DNA from 3 places in the Streptomyces aurantiaciflavus genome. Region 1 is predicted to be linked to each of the others. Evidence: predicted binding sites of a transcription regulator. Region 1 holds the regulator's gene; each other region holds the start of a gene.
The links. Region 1 encodes HspR, which represses chaperone genes until heat shock. Its sites were predicted from a motif close to TTGAGNNNNNNNNNCTCAA; they were not measured.

Region 1 (7,336 bases):
AGCTCGGCATGTTCGAGCTGACCGGTCTGCCGCCGGCGCCCCGCGGTGTCCCGCAGATCGAGGTGTCCTTCGACATCGACGCCAACGGCATCATGCACGTGACCGCGAAGGACCTCGGCACGGGCAAGGAGCAGAAGATGACCGTCACCGGCGGCTCCTCGCTGCCGAAGGACGAGGTCGACCGCATGCGCCAGGAGGCCGAGCAGTACGCGGAGGAGGACCACCGCCGCCGCGAGGCCGCCGAGGCCCGCAACCAGGGCGAGCAGCTGGTCTACCAGACCGAGAAGTTCCTCAAGGACAACGAGGACAAGGTCCCCGGCGAGATCAAGACCGAGGTCGAGGAGGCCGTCGCCGAGCTGAAGGAGAAGCTCAAGGGCGAGGACACCGCCGAGATCCGCACCGCCACCGAGAAGGTCGCCGCCGTCTCGCAGAAGCTGGGCCAGGCCATGTACGCCGACGCCCAGGCCGCGCAGGCCGCGGGCGGCCCCGAGGGCGCCACCGCCGGCGGCAAGGCCGCCGACGACGACGTCGTGGACGCCGAGATCGTGGACGACGAGCGCAAGGACGGTGCCGCGTGACGGAGGAGACCCCGGGCTTCGAGGAGAAGCCCGACGTCCCCTCCGGCGCCACCCCCGACGACGCCGAGCCGAAGGCCGCCGCCCCCTCGCCGGAGGAGGGCGCGGCCCCGGCCGGGGACGTGAACGCACAGATCACCAGCCTGACGGCCCAGCTGGACCAGGCCCGCACCGCGCTCGGCGAGCGCACCGCGGACCTCCAGCGCCTCCAGGCCGAGTACCAGAACTACCGCCGCCGCGTCGAGCGCGACCGGATAGCGGTCAAGGAGATCGCCATCGCGAACCTCCTGACCGAGCTCCTGCCCGTGCTCGACGACATCGGCCGCGCCCGGGAACACGGCGAGCTCGTCGGCGGCTTCAAGTCGGTCGCCGAGTCGCTGGAGACCGTCGCGGCGAAGATGGGTCTGCAGCAGTTCGGCAAGGAGGGCGAGCCCTTCGACCCGACGATCCACGAGGCCCTGATGCACAGCTACGCGCCGGACGTCACCGAGACGACGTGCGTGGCGATTCTGCAGCCCGGGTACCGGATCGGCGAGCGCACCATCCGCCCCGCGCGGGTGGCGGTGGCCGAACCCCAGCCGGGGGCCCAGACGGTCAAGCCGGCCGAGGAGACCGACGCGGCGGCCGACGACAAGGAGAGCGGTGGCCCGGACGAGGGCTGAGCTTGAATCGATGAGAGAGGAGGGACGTCGAGGATGAGCACCAAGGACTTCATCGAGAAGGACTACTACAAGGTCCTCGGCGTCCCCAAGGACGCCACCGAGGCCGAGATCAAGAAGGCGTACCGGAAGCTCGCCCGCGAGTTCCACCCGGACGCCAACAAGGGCAACACCAAGGCCGAGGAGCGCTTCAAGGAGATCTCCGAGGCGAACGACGTCCTCGGCGACCCCAAGAAGCGCAAGGAGTACGACGAGGCACGCGCCCTCTTCGGCAACGGCGGCTTCCGCCCCGGGCCGGGCGCGGGCGGCGGCTCCTTCAACTTCGACCTGGGCGACCTCTTCGGAGGCGCCCAGAGCGGCGGCGGGGGGGCCGGCGGCTTCGGCGGCGGGCTCGGTGACGTCTTCGGGGGCCTGTTCAACCGCGGCGGCACCACGGGCGCCCGCACCCAGCCCCGGCGGGGCCAGGACATCGACACCGAGGTCACCCTCAGCTTCACCGAGGCGATCGAGGGCGCGACGGTCCCGCTGCGCATGACCTCGCAGTCCCCGTGCAAGGCCTGCTCCGGCACCGGCGACAAGAACGGCACGCCACGCGTGTGCCCGACCTGCGTCGGCACCGGCCAGGTGGCGCGGGGATCCGGCGGAGGGTTCTCCCTCACCGACCCCTGCCCCGACTGCAAGGGCCGCGGCCTGATAGCCGAGCACCCCTGCCTGGAGTGCAAGGGCAGCGGCCGCGCCAAGTCGTCCCGCACGATGCAGGTCCGCATCCCCGCGGGCGTCACCGACGGGCAGCGCATCCGGCTGCGCGGCAAGGGCGCCCCCGGCGAGCGCGGCGGCCCGTCCGGCGACCTGTACGTCGTCGTCCATGTCGACCCGCACCCGGTCTTCGGCCGCAAGGACGACAACCTCACGGTGACGGTGCCGGTGACCTTCGCGGAGGCGGCCCTCGGCGGCGAGGTCCGTGTTCCCACCCTCGGCGGCCCGGCGCTCACGCTGAAGCTGCCGCCCGGCACGCCCAACGGACGCACCATGCGCGCCCGGGGCAAGGGCGCGGTCCGCAAGGACGGCACCCGCGGCGACCTGTTGGTCACCGTCGAGGTGAGTGTCCCGAAGGACCTGACGGGGAAGGCTCGTGACGCGCTCGAGGCGTATCGCGAGGCGACCGCGGGGGAGGACCCGCGGGCGGAGCTGTTCCAGGCCGCGAAGGGAGCTTGATCAGATGGATGGCCGTCGACGCAACCCGTATGAACTGACCGAGGAGACCCCGGTCTACGTCATCTCGGTGGCGGCCCAGCTCTCCGGCCTGCACCCGCAGACGCTGCGCCAGTACGACCGTCTGGGCCTGGTGTCCCCGGACCGCACGGCCGGCCGGGGCCGCCGCTACTCGGCGCGTGACATCGAATTGCTGCGCACCGTCCAGCAGTTGTCCCAGGACGAGGGCATCAACCTGGCCGGCATCAAGCGGATCATCGAACTGGAGAACCAGGTCGCGGCGCTGCAGTCCCGGGTCGCCGAACTCCAGGACGCCCTGGAAGGCGCGGCGGCGGCGATGCAGCAGCGCGAGGCGGCGGTCCACGCGTCCTACCGCCGCGATCTGGTGCCGTACCAGGAGGTCCAGCAGACCAGCGCGCTGGTGGTGTGGCGGCCGAAGCGGCAGCAGACGGACTGACGGACCAGCCGTTTCAGCGGTATGCGGCAGGGCCCGTCACCCGGTGGGGTGACGGGCCCTGCCGCGTGGGCCGGCCCGTACTAGTGCCGCGACAGGCAACGTTCGCCCCGTCGCGACGCCCGGCACGCCCTCTCGCCGCACCGGCCGAAAGCCCAAGTACATCCAGTACGAGGGCTTCCGGCCGGCACACCGAGAGCACGCACCGGACGCCGCTCCTCAACGGGCAAACGTTGCCTGCCGCGGCACTAGACCGTGGCGGCGTACAGGCGCCAGCCGGTGCCCGGGACGCTCTCCGAGCCGTCGGCCATGACCGCGGTGACGCGGTAGAAGTAGGTGTCACCGAGCTTGACGCCGGGGTCCTCGTAGTGGTCGGTGGTGAGCGGGGCCTGGGTGAGGCGTACGTACGCGCCCAGCGCCGGGTCCCAGCGGTCCACGTGGTAGCCCGTCACCTGGGAGCAGTCCGCTCCGGGCGCGCACTTCCAGGACACGGGCATCCACTTGTACAGGCTCCAGCCGCTGGTGACGGAGACCGGGCTGCCCTCGGGGGCCGGGACCGAGGGACGCACATCGAGCTCGGTCGCGGTCACGTAGGGCACCGAGGGGTCGGTGAAGGGCAGCTGGTTGCCCCACCGGTCGTCGGCCACGGCGGTGAAGACGTACTCCTCGCCGTCGGGCAGGTTGATGCACAGCTGGGCGGTGTTCCCGATGGAACCGTTGTTGCAGGGGCCCAGCCACTCGGGCTTGCCGTCCTTCATCACGCCGTAGAGGACGTCGTAGGTCGACACGTCCGCCTCGGGGCTCGCGTTCCACTCCACGAGGACGCCGTCCCTGCGGGGTGTGGCCTTCAGCCCGGTCACGGGGGCGGGCGGCACCGCGTCCTGGTTACGGGCGATCACGGTCGTGCGCGGGGACTCGTTGCCGAACTGGTCGACGGCGGTGACCGCGTAGGCGTAGACGCTGTCGGCGTTCCAGTCGTCGGTGCTCGGGCAGATGGCCTCGTACCACGGGGTGGAGGAGGAGGTGCCCCCGGGCGCCCGGACCTCGCAGCTGAGGGGCTGCGCGTCGGGGGAGACCGTGGTGCCCGCGGAGCGGTAGACCCGGAACGTGCCCTCCTGCGTGATGTCCGCCTGGGTCGAGGCCGACACCTTCCAGTAGACGTCCACGTTCGATGCGTCTGCCCATGCCTTCGTCTCGAAGGGCGCCTCCGGCGGGGTCCGGTCCACTCCGTCGCCGACCACCGTGGCCGAGGGAGCCGACGGGTTGCCGAGCGGGTCCAGGGCCAGGACGCGGTAGTACCGCAGCGCGTTGCACGGGGCGTCGAGGTCGCGGTAACGCGTGTCCGTGGTGAGGTCCAGCAGGGTGAAGGGGCCCGAGGCCTGCGCGGAGTACTCCACCCGGTACTTGGCGGCGCCCGTCACGGGGTTCCAGGCGAGCCGGTTTCCGTAGCATTCACCGGTGACGGCCAGGCCGGTCGGTGCCGCCGGGCCCGTACGGTCGACGGTGGTGACGGAGACGTCCGCCGAACCGGGCGACACCCGTCCGGCCTTGTCCACGGCGCGGACCTCGTAGGAGTAGGCCTGGCCGGTGGGCGGCGGGGTGTCGGTGTAGCCCGTGCCCGTCAGCAGGGCGCTGTTCACCCGGGACCAGCTGGTGCTTCCCGAGAGCCGCCGGTAGACGTGGTACCCGGCGAGGTCCATCTCGTAGTTCTTCGCCCAGCGCACGTACGCCTTGAGACCGACGTTGTCGTACGACGTCCAGACGCCCCTCGGCGCCAGCGGCGCGACCGTGTCGACGGTCGCGGAGGTCCGCGGTGTGTACGTGAGGCCGACGTTGGCGTTGCCCGTCCAGTTCACGTAGTCGACGCGGAGGGTGTGCCTGCCGGCCGGGACGGTGACGTTGACGGTCTTCTTCACCGTCGTCGACACGTTCTTCCACAGGTCGACCTTGCGGACGCCGTCGACGTAGACGCGGATGCCGTCCTGGACGGCGGCGTTCAGCGCGAAGGGGCCGCCGGAGCCGAAGTCGCGGGTGACGGTCCAGCGGACGCCGAAGTTGTTCGCCGGCAGGCCGGTGGCGGGCGCGCCGGCGCCCCAGTTCTCGTTGATCGCGGCGTCGCAGTCGGTCTTCTTCGGCGTACCGGAGAAGGCGGTGTTCGCGAAGAGCTGCCGCTTGAAGACGGGCGAGGTGCAGGTGACGGCCGCGGAGGCGGGCGCCGCGGTGACGGCGAGCAGGCCGCCCGCGGTGGCGAGCACGGCCGCGGTGGCTGTGGCAGCGGTCGTGCGTCGGGCTCGGGTCATTCGGTGCTTGAGTCCTTCGGTCCTGTCCGGTGACGACGGAGATCAGCCGCCGTTGGAATGGACCTGCCAGCACCCGGATTGGTTGTACGGCGCCGAAGGGCCCGGAGGACGAACCGCTTCCTCCGGGCCCTTCGTTGTGGTGACGCGGCGTCAGGCGCGCGTCCCCCGACGGCGGCGGGCGCCGAGCCAGGTGGCCGCGCCGCCCACGAGCACCAGGGCGGTGGCGAGGGCCGCTTGCTTGCTCGCGCTGGAGCCGGTGTCGGCCAGGGCGCCGGTGGTGGTCGTGGTCGTGTCCGTGGTGGTGGTCGTCGTCGTGGCGGCCGCCGGGGTGGTGGAGGTGGACGGCGACGGGGTCGCGGAGGTGGAGGCGGACGGGGAGGGCGAGGCGGAAGCCGAAGGAGACGGGGAGGCCGACGGGGAGCCCGGGGTGGTCTCCGCCGGGCCGGCCGGCACCTCGGTCCGGGCGCCGTTGAAGCCCCAGGCGTCCTCCATGGAGAACAGGGCCTCCAGCGGCACCTCGGTGTCCTTCTTGATGTCGGTGTTCTTGCCCAGGGACAGGTACAGCCTGATGCTGTTCTTGCCCGAGGCCGCGCTGAAGCCCTTCGGGATGGCGGGCAGTTCCCACTCGCTCTCGTTGAGCTCCTTGAGCTTCACGATCTTGCCGCCGACCTCGGCCTCCAGGATGAAGTCCGGGTGACCGGCGCCCTCGCGGAAGCCCTGCGCGGAGACGCTGCGGCTCAGCTCGGCCGGGAACTCGCCGGGGCCGGTGGCGGTGGCGTTCAGCGTCAGGCCGGCGCGTCGGCCCGGGCGGGCGACGACGTCGTCCTCCCGCCCCCAGGCCACGTTCAGCTTGCCCGGCGTGATCTGCGGGTCCGTCTTGAAGACGACGGTGTTGCGGGTCCGGTCGGCGTCGACCTCGCCTTCCAGCGCGTCCGCGATCAGCTTGAAGTTGCCGTCGTTGGTGGGGTAGTTGGCGCCGAGCCCGACGGTGACCTTCCAGGTGAACTCGGTCTTCGCGGGGATCGAGAAGCTGTCGGAGGCGTCGCCGGTGGCCGGGAAGAACAGCCCCTGCCAGGCGCCGTCCTGCCGCCCGACCTGGGACTTGGTGGCGGGCGCGTCGACCGCGGTGACGTCGAAGACCACGGAGTCCTTCAGCAGCGGGCTCGGACCGTCCGCCTCGCCCAGCAGCCAGGCCGCGAACTTCTGTGCCTTGTCGGAGGAGTTGGTGACCTTCAGGGTCATCGACTCCGTCGCCCCGCCCCGCTTGAGCGGGCCCTCCGGGGTGGGCGTGCCCAGCGTCATGGTCAGCGGCTTGGCACTGGCCTGCGTCTGGTCGGCCGCGAAGGCGGTCACCGGAAGGAAGGCGGTGCCGGCGACGGCGGCGACGACGGTGGTCGCGGCCAGGGTGCGCAGACGGCGGGCGGCGACGGGACGAGCGGACGCGACGGACGCGACGGACGCGGACATGGTGGATTTCCCCCAAGGAGTGAGACGGAAAGGGAACCGGCGCGTACGAGTACGGAGTACGGGAAACGGTGGACCGGTTCTGGGAAACGCACTGAGACGAGAGAGGTGTCCGCGTACCGGCCGGTCCTGCTGTCCCCCCGGCGGCTCACGGTCCACCTATCTTCACTCAGTCTTCATATGTGATCAACTGCCGCTTCGTCACCACTTCGCAACAGCGCCGGAAGCGGCAATTCCGCAGGTCACGGCCGGATTGTCGATACGCCATCGTCATGGGCTCCTTCAGCTCTGGGGGGCGGCGGGGGTCGCCGAGACCTCCGGCGACAGGGGCGACTCCAGACCGGCCGCGTTGACCGACGTGACGGCGTAGTAGTACGTCGTGCCGTTGGTCAGGCCGGTGTCGGTGTAGCGGTCGCCGCCGCCGACGAAGTACGTCGCCTCGGCGTCGGCCTTGGTGACGCCGGGGGTGGTGGAGCGGTAGACGCGGTAGCCGGTGACGGCGGGTTCGCCCGGGCCGATCGGTACGGCGCCCCAGACCAGCTGGACCTGGCCGTCGCCGGGTGTCACCTCGTACACCTGGGTGGGGCCGGGCGGCGGGACCTCGCTCACCGTGGGCAGCTCGGAGTCGGAGGCGGCGGAGCGGACGCCGTACGTCGAGGTGGCGACGACCGC
Region 2 (7,336 bases), on a different contig from region 1:
TTCGCCGCCCTGCCCGTCAGGTGTTCCGCCGGCCATGGCCGGCCGTGTGATCGAAGCGGTATCAGCGACGCGCCCGGCCCGTCGCCGCGGGGTCCGCTGGGTGCCGCGCCTCCGGGTGTGATCGGATGGGCCCAGGCACCCGGCAACGGGACCGCCCCAGCCGAAACAGCCAGTCTTGGAAAGGAATCGTCGTGGCCACCACGCGCTCCGCACACACCGTCTGGGAAGGCAACCTTCTCGAGGGCAACGGCGTCGTCACCTTCGACTCCTCCGGCATCGGCCAGCAGCCGGTGTCGTGGCCGTCGCGCGCCGAGCAGGCGAACGGCAAGACCAGCCCGGAGGAGCTGATCGCCGGCGCCCACTCCAGCTGCTTCTCCATGGCGCTGTCGCACGGCCTGGCCGGCGCCGGCACCCCGCCCACCAAGCTCGTCACCTCCGCCGACGTCACCTTCCAGCCGGGTGAGGGCATCACGGGCATCCACCTGACCGTGGAGGGCACGGTGCCGGGCCTGGACAACGACCAGTTCGTCGCCGCCGCCGAGGAGGCCAAGGCCAACTGCCCGGTCAGCCAGGCCCTGAAGGCCGTACCGATCACGCTGTCGGCGAAGCTCGCCTGAGCCGGCGCGGGACCTGCCGGGGGTGCGGGGCGTCCGTCACGGGCGGCTCGCACCCCCGTTCGGTTCGGGGCGGCCGGGCCGGGTATAACGGGCTGCGGCCGGCAGACGGAAGGACGACCACGGTGCCGGGAACCGCCGGTCACCGGACGGGGAGGTGAGGCCCATGGGGTCGCGCCCCGCCGTCTCCGCCCACCGCGGCGGCTCGGAGCGCTGTGGCGCCGCCACCCGGGAGGCGTACGAGGACGCGCTCGTCTCCGGCGCGGAGTACGTCGAGTTCGACGTCCGGCGGACCGCCGACGGCGTGTTCGTCGTCCACCACGACGCCCGCGCCTGCCGTACCGGACCGCCGCTGTCCCGGATCACCTACGCCGAGCTGTGCGCACGCACCGGACACGCCGTGCCCGTCGTCGAGGAGGTCATGGCGCTGGCCGCCGGGAGGCTGGTCGGGCACCTGGACCTCAAGGAGGCCGGGTACGAGCGTGAGCTGATCGACCGGGCGGTGGCGCTGCTCGGCCGGGACGGGTTCGTCGCCACCACCCTGGAGGACCGTTCCGTCGCCGCGATCACCCGGTCCTTCCCCGGCGTGCGCACCGCGCTGTCGCTGGGCCGGGACCGCGCCGAGATCGCCGCGGGCCGGCTGGTGGGGACCCGGGTGAGCGAGCTGTTCCCGCTGCGGCGCCTGCGGGCCTGCGGCGCGCACGGTGTGGCCGTGCACCACCGGCTGGCCCGCGCCACCGTGCTGCGCGGGGCGGCCCGGCACGGCCTGTTCACCATGGTGTGGACCGTGAACGACGACGCCGGGCTGCGCACCTTCCTGGCCGACCGGCGGGTGGACGTCCTGATCACGGACCGGCCGCGGCGGGCGGTCCGGCTGCGCGGGGAGCCGCATCGAAAGCTGCCGGTGGGGCACCTGTCTACGTGACCGGCGGGAACCTGTCCGCCGGCTGCCCGGTGGGGCGCCCAGGCCCCATTGACAGGAGCCCGCTCAAGTTTTGTGCTGGAAGTCGAAGCGCGGGGCTCCTTGGTGGAAGGGGACAGCGATGGGACGTCCGGTCGGAATCGATCTCGGGACCACGAACTCGGTGGTGGCGGTGCTGGAGGGCGGCGAGCCCACGGTGATCGCGAACGCGGAGGGGGCCAGGACCACCCCGTCGGTCGTGGCCTTCGCCAAGAACGGCGAGGTGCTCGTCGGCGAGGTGGCCAAGCGGCAGGCCGTGACCAACGTCGACCGCACCGCCCGCTCGGTCAAGCGCCACATGGGCGACGCGCACTGGCGCTTCCCGGAGCAGGGCGACGTGGACGGCACCCGCTACCGCGCCCAGGAGCTGTCCGCCCGCGTCCTGCAGAAGCTGAAGCGGGACGCCGAGTCCTACCTCGGCGAGGACGTCACCGACGCGGTGATCACCGTGCCCGCCTACTTCGACGACGCCCAGCGGCAGGCCACCAAGGAGGCCGGGGAGATCGCCGGCCTGAAGGTGCTGCGGATCATCAACGAGCCGACCGCCGCCGCCCTCGCCTACGGCCTCGACCGCGGCGAGGAGCAGACCGTGCTCGTCTTCGACCTCGGCGGCGGCACCTTCGACGTGTCCCTGCTGGAGATCGGCGACGGCGTCATCGAGGTCAAGGCCACCAACGGCGACACCCACCTCGGCGGCGACGACTGGGACCAGCGGATCGTCGAGCACCTCGTGAAGAAGTTCAAGGGCCAGTACGGCGTCGACCTGAGCAACGACAGGATGGCCCTGCAGCGGCTGCGCGAGGGCGCCGAGAAGGCGAAGATCGAACTGTCCAGCTCCTCCGAGACGACGATCAACCTTCCCTACATCACTGCCTCCGCCGAGGGCCCCCTGCACCTCGACGAGAAACTGACCCGCGCCCAGTTCCAGGAGCTCACCGCCGACCTGCTCGACCGCTGCAAGACACCGTTCCACCAGGCCGTCAAGGACGCGAACATCAAGCTGGCCGCGATCGACCACGTCATCCTCGTCGGCGGCTCGACCCGGATGCCCGCGGTGACGGAGCTGGTGCGGGAGCTGACCGGGAAGGACCCGCACAAGGGAGTGAACCCCGACGAGGTGGTGGCCGTGGGCGCCGCCCTCCAGGCGGGCGTGATCCGCGGCGACGTCAAGGACGTCCTGCTCCTCGACGTCACCCCGCTGTCCCTGGGCATCGAGACCAAGGGCGGCATCATGACGAAGCTGATCGAACGCAACACCACGATCCCCACCCGCCGTTCGGAGATCTTCACCACCGCCGCCGACAACCAGCCCTCGGTCGGCATCCAGGTCTACCAGGGCGAACGCGAGATCGCCGCGTACAACAAGAAGCTCGGCGTCTTCGACCTCACCGGGCTGCCGCCGGCCCCGCGCGGGGTCCCGCAGATCGAGGTGGCCTTCGACATCGACGCCAACGGGATCATGCACGTCTCCGCCAAGGACCTGGCGACCGGCCGCGAGCAGAAGATGACCGTGACGGGCGGCTCGGCCCTCCCCAAGGAGGACATCGACCGCATGATGCGGGACGCCGAGCAGTACGCGGAGGAGGACCACCGGCGCCGGGAGGCCGCCGAGACCCGCAACCAGGCCGAACAACTCGTCTACCAGACCGAGAAGTTCCTCCGGGAGAACGAGCAGCGGGTGCCGGCCGACACCAAGGGCGAGGTCGAGTCGGCGGTCGCGGAGCTGAGGACGCTGCTGGAGCAGAACGCCGACACCGGCCCCCTGCGCGCCGGCGTCGACAAACTCGCCACCGTCAGCCAGCGGATGGGCCAGGCGATGTACGCGCAGGCCCAGCAGGAGACACCGCCGGCGGACGGCGCGACGGCGGGGGGCGCCTCGGAAGGCGGCTCGGCGCGGCAACAGGACGACGAGACGGTCGTCGACGCGGAGATCGTCGACGACGAGGACCGCGACCAGGCCAAGGGCGCGTAGGCAGCACGCCGCCCGGCCCCCCGGGAGACGGGACCGGGCCGACGGCGTCGAGAGCGCACGCCGCCCGGCCACCCGGGCGGCGTCGGCTCCCGCGCCGCTTCCGTCAGGGCTTGCGGGCGACGCCCGCGTACACCGGCACGATGCCCTCCGCCTGGAGGGCCACGTCCTCGGGGTCCGGACGCCAGCCGGAGACCGGGATCACGCCCGGTCCCAGCAGCTCCAGGCCCTCGAAGAAGCGGGCGAACTCCGCCAGCGTGCGGGGGTGGAAGGGGGTGCCGCTCCGCCGGAACTGGTTCGCCGCCTTCTCGACGGCCTCGGGGTTCAGGTCGGGGGTGACCTGGGACAGGATCAGGTGGCTGCCCGGGGCGAGCGCGGCGACGTACCGCTTCAGCAGCCCGTACACGTCGTCGCCGTCCGGGTCGTCGCCCAGGTAGTGGGTGAGCGCCACCAGCGACAGGGCGACCGGCCGGCCGAGGTCGAGCGAGTCGGCCGCCCGCTCCAGCAGGGTGTCGACGTCGCGGACGTCGGCGTGCACGTACCGCGTGGAGCCCTCGGCCGAGCCGTGCAGCAGCGCCTCCGCGTGCCGGAGCACGATCGGGTCGTTGTCCGCGTACACGACCCTCGACTCCGGGGCGACGGCCTGCGCGACCTGGTGCAGATTGGGCTCGGTGGGGATGCCGGTGCCGATGTCCAGGAACTGGCGTGTCCCGGCCTCGGCGGCCGTGCGCACGGCCCGCTGCATGAACCGGCGGTTGGCGCGCGCCCCGCGCACCACCGTGCCGTCCACGGCGAGGATCCTGCGGGCCAGCTCCTCGTCCACGGGGTAGTTGTCCTTGCCGCCCAGCCACCAGTCGTACACCCGGGCCGGGTGCGGCCTGCTGGTGTCGATGCGGACGGCTGCCTCGGACTCGGATCCGGTCATGCGGGGTCTTCTCCTCGAACGTGCGGTGGTGGCCGGAGCACGGCGGTGACGTGCCGTGCTCAGAAGCCCGCGCGGAGGTCCCGCAGGAGCTTCTTGGTGCGCTGCGCCGACGCGGCGTGCGCCGTCATGTGGTCGAGGACCTCCAGATGCGCGGAGACCTCCTTGCGCGAGTCCAGGTACAGGGCGCCGGACAGGTACTCGGTGACGACCATGTCGGGCAGCTCGGGCTCGGCGAAACGGAACAGCGAGAACGGCGCGGACGTCCCCGGGTGCGGGCCGTCCGCGAACTCGGCCACCTGCAGGGTGATCCGGTCCCGCTCGGCGAACTCCAGCAGCTTGTCGACCTGTTCGCGCATCACGCCGGCGTCGACGCTCACCGGGCGGCGCAGCACCGTCTCGTCCATCACCACCCACAGGTGCGGCGGGTCCTGGCCGTCCAGCAGCCGCTGCCGGGTCATGCGCAGCGACACATGCCGCTCGATCGCCTCCGGGCCGGTTCGCCCGACCGTCCCGCCCTCCAGCACGGCCCGCGCGTACGCCTCGGTCTGCAACAGGCCCGGCACGAAGTGCGGTTCGTAGGAGCGGATCAGCCGGGCCGCGCCCTCCAGGCTCACGTACAGGCTGAACCACTCCGGCAGCACGTCGTGGAACCGCTGCCACCAGCCGGGCTGGTTCGCCTCCTCGGCGAGCGCGACGAACGCGTCCGTCTCCTCCTCGGGCACGCCGTAGGCCTCCAACAGCACCTGCACGTACGGGATCTTCAGCGCGACCTCGGCCGTCTCCATCCGCCGTACGGTCGCCGGGGCCACGCGCAGTGCGCGCGCCGCCTCCTCGCGGCCGAGGCCGGCCGCCTCACGCAGCTCCTGCAGCCGTCTGCCCAGTACCACCTGGCCCACCGTGGGCGCGGGCCGCCGCTCACTCACGCCACGTCTCCCCTACGTGTCGAAGCACGCCGGTCAGTGTGTCATGTCCCGGCCGCGCCGCGACAGGGACGACGGTGAGCGAATCACCAGGCGGGAGCCGCACGGCCCACCGGGTACCGGGCCTCGTCCCGCGCGTCACCGCGCGCATTACCTCATGGGTAATCGACGGTGACCGGCGCGGACGGGATCGTGGAGACATCGGGTTCCGGGCCGGCGCACTCCGGTCCGGGGCCCGTCCCACCAGGCCGTTTCCCGACCTCGACGGAGGGTGATTCGTCATGTCCGCAACCCAGCCCACCGCGCTCACCGCCCTCGCCCGCACCGCCGAGCCGCACAGCGCGCTGCGCCGCTTCCTCGCCCTCGACGCCGTGGTGACCGGCGCGAACGGCATCGCCTACCTCGCCGCCTCCGGGCCGCTCGCCCGCCTCCTCGGCGTCGACGCCACGCTGCTGCTCGAACTGGGCCTGTTCCTGGCGGTGTACGCGGCCGCTGTCGGCCTCCTCGCCACCCGCGCCCACCCGGCCGCGCTGCCCGTGAAGGCGGTGGTCGAGCTCAACCTCGCCTGGTCGGCGCTGAGTCTCGTCGCCCTCGCGGTGTGGCTGTCGCCCACCACGGCGGGCGCCGTGTGGACCGTGCTCCAGGCCCTGACGGTGGCCGGCTTCGCGGCGCTCCAGCACCTGGCCCTGAAGGCACGTCAGGTCTGACTCCGGCCACTCAACCACCCAGAGAACGCAGGTACTTGACCGTCGCCGGGTCGGCCGGGAGCAGCGTCTCGATGGCCAGCTCGGCGACCGTCACGTCCATCGGCGTGTTGAACGTGGAGATCGACGAGATGAACGACAGCGTCCGCCCCTCGTGCTCGATCTGCATCGGCAGCGCGAAGTACGGCACGGGCTCGGCCGGTTCGCCCCCGGACGCGCTCCGCGGCACCGGATACGCGGCGACCTCCTCGTACAGCTCCCGCAGCGGGGTGGAGCGGTACAGGGCGATCTGCCGTTCCATCTGGGCGAGCAGATGCCCGCGCCACTCGGGAAGGTTGCGGATGCGCGGTGCGAGGCCCTGCGGGTGCAGCGTCAGCCGCATCGCGTTCAGCGGCGGCGCGAGCAGCGACTCGGGGACGCCGTCCAGCAGCAGGGCGATCCCGCGGTTCGCCGCCAGCACGTTGTACATCGCGTCCACGACCAGCGCCGGATACGGCTCGTAGCCCTGGATCAGGCGTTCCATGCCCGCGCGCAGCGTGTCCAGCGCCGGGTCGTCCAGCGGGGTCTCGCGGTAGTGCGGGGCGTAACCGGCCGCCACCAGCAGGGCGTTGCGCTCACGCACGGGCACGTCGAGGTGCTCGGCCAGCCGCAGCACCATCTCCTCACTGGGCCGGGAGCGGCCCGTCTCGATGAAGCTGATGTGCCGGGCCGAGGAGTCCGCGCGCAGCGCCAGCTCCAGCTGGCTGACCCGGCGCCGCTCCCGCCAGGCGCGCAGTAACGGTCCGACGCCCCGGCCGGCGGGGGTGGCGGCGGGGCCGGTGGTGCCAGTCGCGACAGTGGTCATGCGTACGACCGTAGTCGAGACAGGGGTGTGCGACAGTGCCGCGGGACCCGCGCACGTCTTCCCGGGGGACCGAGGCGCCGTACCGCGCGGGGAGCCCGCGGCTGCCCGCGTGCGGACCGGGGCGCGCGGGCCTGAGACCCCCTTCGGACGCGGCCGCCCGAAGCCCGGAGGGTTCCCGGCCGGGGCCGCCGGGCACCCTGGTGACCAGGGCCGCCGCGCCTGTCCTGTGGCAGGCTGGACAGGTACGCGACACCGAGGAAGGGAGCCGGCACATGGCCGTCGAACCGCTGTCGCAGAAGGAGATCGAGGACCGGCTGGCCGAGCTGCCGGGCTGGTCCCTCGACGCCGGCCGCCTCACCCGCGCCTACCGGCTCGACTCCCACTTCGCCGCGACCGCCC
Region 3 (7,336 bases), on a different contig from region 1:
TCTGCTGCGGGAGCCGGTGCCGGTGCTGATGGCCAGCGCGATGTGGGTCGCGGGCGGGATCACCTCGCCGTTCGTCCTCGGCTTCCTCCTCGTCCTCACCGCGCTGGAGCGGCGCGTCGGGGGCGCCCGCACGGCCGGTGTCTTCCTGCTCGGACACGTCCTGGCCACCCTGGCGACCGAGGTGCCGGTCGGCCTGGCCGTGTGGGTGGGCCACCTCCCCGACAGCTCGCTGCACCGGCTGGACTACGGCATCAGCTTCGGCGTCGCCGCGAGTGTGGGGGCGCTGGCGGGGTTGTTGACGCCGTGGCTGCGGTGGCCGTTGCTCGCGTTGTTCGGGGGGATGCTGGTGCAGGACCTGATCGCCCTCACGGATCCGGTGACGAACTGGGGGCACCTGATCGCGCTGGGGGTGGGGATGGGGGCTTGGCCTTGGGTACGGCGGGCGGCGGCGGCTGCGGCCGCGTAGCCTTCCGCCTCGGCTTCGCCATCGGCGGATGTGTTTCCCAGCCGCACCGCCCGTGCGGGTTTCGTTGTCGGGTGCGGGTGGCCCTCGTGGGGTGTGTTCGTCGTCGGCGGCTGCCGGTGCGGGGCGGCGGCGAGTGGGTGAGTGGGTTTCTCCTAGGGGCAGCGGGTGTCAATCGTCGTGCAGCACCGTGCCGTCCTCCAGCAACGTCGGGTGGAGTTTCATCGGGCCGTAGTCGTCGAGGTCGGACGGGCGGGGTGGTTCGGGGCCGTCCGGGCCCAGGCGGACCAGGCGTTCCACGCGGCAGACGCGGAAGAGGCGGTCCTCCACTCTGGCCTCGTCGGCGCGGCCGGCGGCTCGGTACTCCTCCGCTGCCCGGGCGTAGACCGCCTTCTTGCGCTCGTCGAACCGGAACACCAGGGCCCAGAAGCGCGCCAGCCCCTCGTACAGCAGGCGGCGGGCCGCGTGCGGGGTCGGCATGAGGGCACCGCGCGGTGTCCAGCCCGTCTCGTCGCGCTCGGCCACCGAGAAACCGACGGGAAGGCAGACGACCTCCGGATGCGTCACCACCGCCCGCGCGGAGTCCTCGCGGACGTCGGCGGGAAAGTGGGCTTCCGTGTAGGCGAAGTCCCGCAGGCCGAGCCGTAGGGCGCCGGCCATCGGACCCTCGTCGCGGTCGGGGTCGAGGACGAAGCCCACGTCGGGGGAGGGGGCGTCGTCGCGGCCGTCCCAGGAGCGGTCCGCCGGTTCCGGGTCGGTGGGGCGGGGCGGCTCGGGTTCGTCGTCGCCGACGCGGGCGAACTCGTCACCGCGGACGACCCGGTAGCGCACGCCCAGCGCTTCGACCTCGTCGGCCGGTTCACGCTCCAGGACGGCCACGGCCGCGAGCAGCGCGCGGCGGACGGCCGGGTCGTCGGTGCCGTCCTTCGCCGTGAACCACAGGTGCGAGTTCAGGCCGTCCCGGGCCTGCTGGGGCATGCCGTTCACCACCGGCTTCAGCAGCCGCCAGCGGGACTCGCCCGCGGACGCGTCCAGCGCGGCGACACCGAAGACCGGCCCGCGCGGTGCGATGTACGGGTAGCGCCTTGACGCCTCGACGGCGTCCGCCTCGGTCACCCAGGCGACGGGATCGTCGCGGCGGACCAACTCCACGTGGAGGGCGTCGAGATGTTGCTTCCAGTCATCGGTCATGTGCGCATTGTGGTGGGGGTGGGCGGTCGATTCGGCGTGAATGCCGGAAGTGGGAGGAGTGGTGGAGGGGTGGGAGGGGCCGTTCGGCGCGTGGAGCGACGTACCGGCGGGAGCGACGTACCGGCGGGGGCGGGGTGCGGCGCGCCCGGGGCGCTGTGACGCGCGCCGCGCCGCGGGCCCGCCACCTCCCGCCGTCCCGTGCGCCCAGCCACCGGCCCGCCGCTCCTCGCCGCCCCGCCCTATCCGTCCACCCCCACGAACCTCGCGCTCGTCAGCGCCGCCGTCACGCTCCACCCCAGCGACTCGTACAGCGCTCGCCCCGCGGGTGTCCCCGCCAGGACTCCCGTCTCCGCGCCCTCGGCCGCCGCCGCGGCCTGCAGGGTCCGCATGACGATGCTGCCCAGGCCCCGGCGCCGGTGCTCGGGGGCGGTCTCCATCTGGTCGATGACGGCGGTGGCGCCGGTGGGGGCGACCTGGCCCCGGGCGGCGAAGGAGCCGTCGGGGGCGGCGAGCAGTACGCGGGTGACGCCGCCGCGCGTCCAGGTGCGCAGCCGGTAGCCCTCGGGGGCTCGGGCGGGTCCCGCGTCCGGCCGCAGCGGCACCGTCATCAGCCACCCCGGCTCCGGGTCCACCCACCAGCGCTCACCCAGCCACGCCCCGACCACCGCCGGGTCCTGGAACACCTTGAGCCACACCCCGGCCCCGGTCACCCCGTCCGCCACCTTGCGCACCACCGTCTCCTCGACACCCTCGCCGACCTGCGCGAAGACGTGCCGTGACACGTGCGTCGCCTGGCCCACGTCGATGGTGAACCCCCACGGCTCGCGCACGGGCGGAGCCGCCCCGCGGGACACGACCCACCCGTCCACCCATGCCCGTACGGTTCCGTTCACAACACTCTCCTGTAATGGGTGCAAGTCGATAGCATCTATTACTGTCACGACGATATGCCGTCCTGTGTCCCGTGTGGCAGACGTGATCGCTCACAGCGAACTGCGGCCCGGGAACAATCCGGAGCCGCCATGCATTGAGTCGGCATAACTCAACTTGACTGCCTAAGGGGAGATCATGGCTGCTGAGTCCGCAGCGTTCACACCGCTCACCCTGCCCGTGCTGCCGCTCGACGACGAGGTCGTGCTGCCCGGGATGGTGGTTCCGCTGGACCTCAACGACGCCGATGTGCGTGCCGCGGTGGAGGCCGCCCAGGCCGCCGCCCGCTCGGAGCCCGGGAAGCCGAGGGTGCTCCTCGTGCCGCGCATCGACGGGACGTACGCGAGCACCGGCGTGCTCGGCACGGTCGAGCAGGTCGGCCGGCTGGCCGACGGTGACCCGGGTGCCCTGATCCGCGGTCGTGGCCGCGTGCGCATCGGCGCGGGCACCACCGGCCCCGGGGCGGCGCTGTGGGTCGAGGGCACACGGCTCGACGAGAAGGTGCCCGAGCCCGTGCCCGGCCACGTCACCGAACTGGTCAAGGAGTACAAGGCGCTCGCCACCGCCTGGCTGCGCAAGCGCGGCGCCTGGCAGGTCGTCGACCGGGTCCAGGCCATCGACGACGTCTCCGCCCTCGCCGACAACTCCGGCTACTCGCCCTTCCTGACCACCGAGCAGAAGGTGGAACTCCTGGAGACGGCCGACCCGGTCGCCCGCCTGAAGCTCGCCACGCAGCAGCTGCGTGACCACCTCGCCGAGCAGGACGTCGCCGAGACCATCGCCAAGGACGTCCAGGAGGGCGTCGACAAGCAGCAGCGCGAGTTCCTGCTGCGCCGTCAGCTGGAGGCCGTCCGCAAGGAACTGCGCGAGCTCAACGGCGAGAAGGAGGGCGAGGAGTCCGACGACTACCGCGCCCGCGTCGAGGCCGCCGACCTGCCCGAGAAGGTCCGCGAGGCCGCCCTCAAGGAGGTCGACAAGCTGGAGCGGTCGAGCGACCAGTCACCCGAGGGCTCCTGGATCCGCACCTGGCTGGACACCGTCCTCGAACTGCCGTGGAACGAGCGGACCGAGGACGCCTACGACATCCAGGGCGCCAAGGCGATCCTCGACGCCGAGCACGCGGGTCTGGAGGACGTGAAGGAACGGATCACCGAGTACCTCGCGGTGCGCAAGCGCCGTGGCGAGCGCGGGCTGGGCGTCGTCGGCGGGCGGCGCGGTGGTGCCGTACTGGCCCTCGTGGGACCGCCCGGTGTCGGCAAGACCTCGCTCGGCGAGTCCGTCGCCCACGCCATGGGCCGCAAGTTCGTCCGCGTCGCCCTCGGCGGTGTCCGCGACGAGGCGGAGATCCGCGGCCACCGGCGTACGTACGTCGGCGCGCTGCCCGGCCGGATCGTGCGGGCCATCAAGGAGGCCGGGTCGATGAACCCGGTCGTGCTCCTCGACGAGATCGACAAGGTGGGGTCGGACTTCCGGGGCGACCCGGCGGCCGCCCTGCTGGAGGTGCTGGACCCGGCGCAGAACCACACCTTCCGGGACCACTACCTGGAGGTCGAACTCGACCTGTCGGACGTGGTCTTCCTCGCCACCGCCAACGTGCTCGAAGCCATCCCCGAGGCCCTGCTCGACCGTATGGAGCTGGTCCGGCTCGACGGCTACACCGAGGACGAGAAGATCGTCATCGCCCGTGACCACCTGCTCCCGCGCCAGCTGGAGCGGGCGGGGCTCGACAAGGACGAGGTCTCGATCGACGAGGGCGCGCTGCGCAAGCTGGCCGGCGAGTACACGCGCGAGGCCGGGGTCCGCAACCTGGAGCGGTCCATCGCCCGGCTGCTGCGCAAGGTCGCGGCCCAGCACGAACTGGGTGAGCGCGAGCTGCCGTTCACCGTCACCGACGATGACCTGCGCGGCCTGATCGGCCGGCCGCACCACGTGCCCGAGTCCGCCCAGGACCCGGCCGAGCGGCGGACGGCGGTGCCGGGTGTCGCGACGGGGCTCGCGGTCACCGGTGCCGGTGGTGACGTCCTCTACGTCGAGGCGTCCCTCGCCGACCCGGAGACCGGCGCGGCGGGGCTGACCCTGACCGGTCAGCTCGGCGACGTGATGAAGGAGTCGGCGCAGATCGCGCTGAGCTTCCTGCGCAGCCACGGAGCCGAGCTCGAACTGCCGGTCGGCGACCTGAAGGACCGGGGCGTGCACATCCACTTCCCGGCGGGCGCGGTGCCGAAGGACGGCCCGAGCGCGGGCATCACGATGACGACGGCGCTCGCGTCCCTGCTGTCCGGGCGGCTGGTCCGTACGGACGTGGCCATGACGGGTGAGGTGTCCCTGACCGGCCGGGTCCTCCCGATCGGCGGTGTGAAGCAGAAGCTGCTCGCCGCCCACCGGGCCGGCGTCACCACCGTGATCATCCCCAAGCGCAACGAACCCGACCTGGACGACGTCCCGGCGGAGGTGCTGGACAAGCTCGACGTCCACGCCGTCACCGACGTCCGCCAGGTTCTGGAACTGGCGCTGTCCCCGGCGACGAACGGGGCGGCGCCCGAGGTTCCGGTCGCGGCGTGACGGACGCGATCGGACAGGCGAAGGCCCGGGCTCTCGTGAGGGAGGCCCGGGCCTTCCCCGCACGGACAGGCGTAAGTATGGCGTGAGCATGACAATGCCGCACGCCTGGTGAAGGGCTACGCACGTAGAATCGGGGTCGGAACCGGATCAGGAGCGCTGACGTGCACGAGGACGGAAACGGCGACGGACGCGGAGGTGTGTCCGAGGCGTCGCCGAGAGGTGTGGACCAGGAGTTCCTGTCCCTGGAGCGGGAGCTGACGGTGCTGCTGCGCCGCGCCCGGGCCAACCAGGGGGAGATGGCCCGCGAGGTCCATCCGGACCTGGAGTCCGCCGCGTACGGCCTCCTCGTCCGGCTGGAGGAGTGCGGCCGTCAGCGCGCCACCGAGCTCGCCGCCTACATCGGCGTCGGCAAGGCCACCATGTCCCGTCAGCTGCGCGCCCTGGAGCACCTCGGCCTGATCGCCCGCGAGCCGGACCCCGCGGACGGGCGCGCCTGGCTGGTCGACCTGACGGAGGAGGGCCGCACCCGCGTGAGCCGGGTCCGCGAGGCCCGCCGCGCGCGGTACGTCAGCCAGCTCGCGCACTGGGACCGCGGCGAGGTGGCCGAACTGGCCCGGCTGCTCCACCAGTTGAACCGAGGCATGGCCAAGTAGGCCGGGCGGCGGGCGGCGGGGGCCTCACAGCTCCGCATACACCGCCGTGGCGTCGTCGTGCCTCTTGCTGCGGCCCAGGAACGCCCGCTCGGTGTCCGCCGTCTCCAACTCCCGTACCCGCCGCACCAGTGCCCTCGGGCCCTCCTTGCGGACGTAGGTGAACAGGTCCGTCCAGTCGCCCTCCCGGAACTTCTCCACCCAGCGGGTCGCCCCGTCCGTGAGGGCGGCGAGGGCGCTGACGTCGGCGCGCGGGAGGGCGCCCGTGACCGCGCGGCCGGCCACCGCCGGGTCCGCGGCGGCGGTGAAGAAGCCGCCCTCCTTGTTGCGGGCCCGCGCGTCGCAGATCTCCTCGCTCGCCAGCAGGGCGCGCGGGAGGCGGTCGAGGCGGTCGTCGAGAACGGGGGTGACCGCGCCGTCGGGGGAGGCCAGCAGGAGAGCCGAGTCGGACAGGACCAGGTACTCGACGGTCTCCGGGGACCAGCGCGCGCAGACCACGGTGGCCTGTGGGGTGCGTGGGTGAGAAAGGTCACAGGTTTCGGCATGGGCGCCGGAGGTACGCGCGATGGCGGCGGCGAGTGCCTCGGCCAGGGGAACATCCGGGAGCGAAACGGTCAGTTCGGTCAGAGCGCCGCCCAGACGCGCGGTATACCAGGGGACCGAATGCAGACATCCCGTGCCGCCCCGCGGCGGCGTCACTCCGTCCAGCAGGACGAGCGAACCGCCCTGCCCGGAGGCGGGAAGTCCGACGCTCGCGAAGTCCTCGTTGGGGTGGGCCCGGTCACCGGGTTCCGACACAAGTTCCGTGCGCATTCAGCCAGTCTGCACGACCCCTTCACACCCTTCGCGAAAGGCTGGCAATACTCCCCGCGCGGGGACACCCTCGCAGGTCAGACGCCTGTTTTGGGAGGGAATGAAGCACTCCGGGAAGGTGTGGCGGCGAATACTGCCAAAGCCCGCCGCCCACGTCCAACCGGCCCTCCGCGCAAGGCCGTCGCACACGCCAGAGGAACTTGCCCGCCCACTCTCCTTGGATGTTCACTCCTTCGGGTGGCGGGGCAGGCGATGCGCGATCCCTGCCCACCGGCACTGGGAGGGTCGGGAACCGTACCGGACGTACGCACCAGTTGACGGAGCGTCACGTCCGGCCCATGGCACACGAGTCAGGAATGCGAGCACCGGTGCAGAAGACGCGGCCTCGGCGCACAGGCAGCAAGACGGCCTCCGAAGGGGGCGCGGAGCGCACCCCTGTTGGCAAGGGCCGCCCGACCCACGTACGCAATCGGCTGATCGTCGCGGCGGCCGTCGTGGCCGCCGCCATCGCCGGCGCCGGCGCCCCCTCGATCCTCACCGCCTCGGGGCAGTTGAAGGACTCCCAGGACCTGGTGACCCTGGCCGAGGAGACCCAGGACGCGCTCGCGCTCGCCCAGGCGATCGCCGACGAGCGGGACGAGGTCACCACCTACATCGCGGCCGGCCGCACCAAGGCCAAGGCGCCCTCCGGACAGAGCAGCGCCCGGGTGGACCGGCAGGTGCGGGA

Region 2: dnaK (molecular chaperone DnaK) is a predicted target of HspR. The motif match lies at 1,588-1,606, and genes of this name have one in related genera.
Region 3: lon (endopeptidase La) is a predicted target of HspR. The motif match lies at 2,682-2,700, and genes of this name have one in related genera.

The regions. Positions count from the first base shown of each region.
Region 1 covers NZ_JBNCAQ010000011.1:175,840-183,175, reverse strand. Annotated here, with positions in the region: gene dnaK (molecular chaperone DnaK) at 1-578, shown strand, start outside; gene grpE (nucleotide exchange factor GrpE) at 575-1,237, shown strand; gene dnaJ (molecular chaperone DnaJ) at 1,271-2,449, shown strand; gene ACPT94_RS15580 (heat shock protein transcriptional repressor HspR) at 2,454-2,903, shown strand; gene ACPT94_RS15575 (PA14 domain-containing protein) at 3,149-5,200, opposite strand; gene ACPT94_RS15570 (hypothetical protein) at 5,351-6,667, opposite strand; gene ACPT94_RS15565 (PA14 domain-containing protein) at 6,947-7,336, opposite strand, start outside.
Region 2 covers NZ_JBNCAQ010000025.1:116,708-124,043, forward strand. Annotated here, with positions in the region: gene ACPT94_RS27840 (OsmC family protein) at 192-617, shown strand; gene ACPT94_RS27845 (glycerophosphodiester phosphodiesterase family protein) at 781-1,539, shown strand; gene dnaK (molecular chaperone DnaK) at 1,658-3,547, shown strand; gene ACPT94_RS27855 (SAM-dependent methyltransferase) at 3,651-4,469, opposite strand; gene ACPT94_RS27860 (Sco1979 family transcriptional regulator) at 4,529-5,392, opposite strand; gene ACPT94_RS27865 (hypothetical protein) at 5,671-6,096, shown strand; gene ACPT94_RS27870 (helix-turn-helix domain-containing protein) at 6,107-6,937, opposite strand; gene ACPT94_RS27875 (4a-hydroxytetrahydrobiopterin dehydratase) at 7,210-7,336, shown strand, end outside.
Region 3 covers NZ_JBNCAQ010000015.1:166,357-173,692, reverse strand. Annotated here, with positions in the region: gene ACPT94_RS20220 (rhomboid-like protein) at 1-466, shown strand, start outside; gene ACPT94_RS20215 (DUF5954 family protein) at 635-1,654, opposite strand; gene ACPT94_RS20210 (GNAT family N-acetyltransferase) at 1,894-2,547, opposite strand; gene lon (endopeptidase La) at 2,723-5,146, shown strand; gene ACPT94_RS20200 (MarR family winged helix-turn-helix transcriptional regulator) at 5,308-5,799, shown strand; gene ACPT94_RS20195 (protein phosphatase 2C domain-containing protein) at 5,824-6,609, opposite strand; gene ACPT94_RS20190 (sensor histidine kinase) at 6,966-7,336, shown strand, end outside.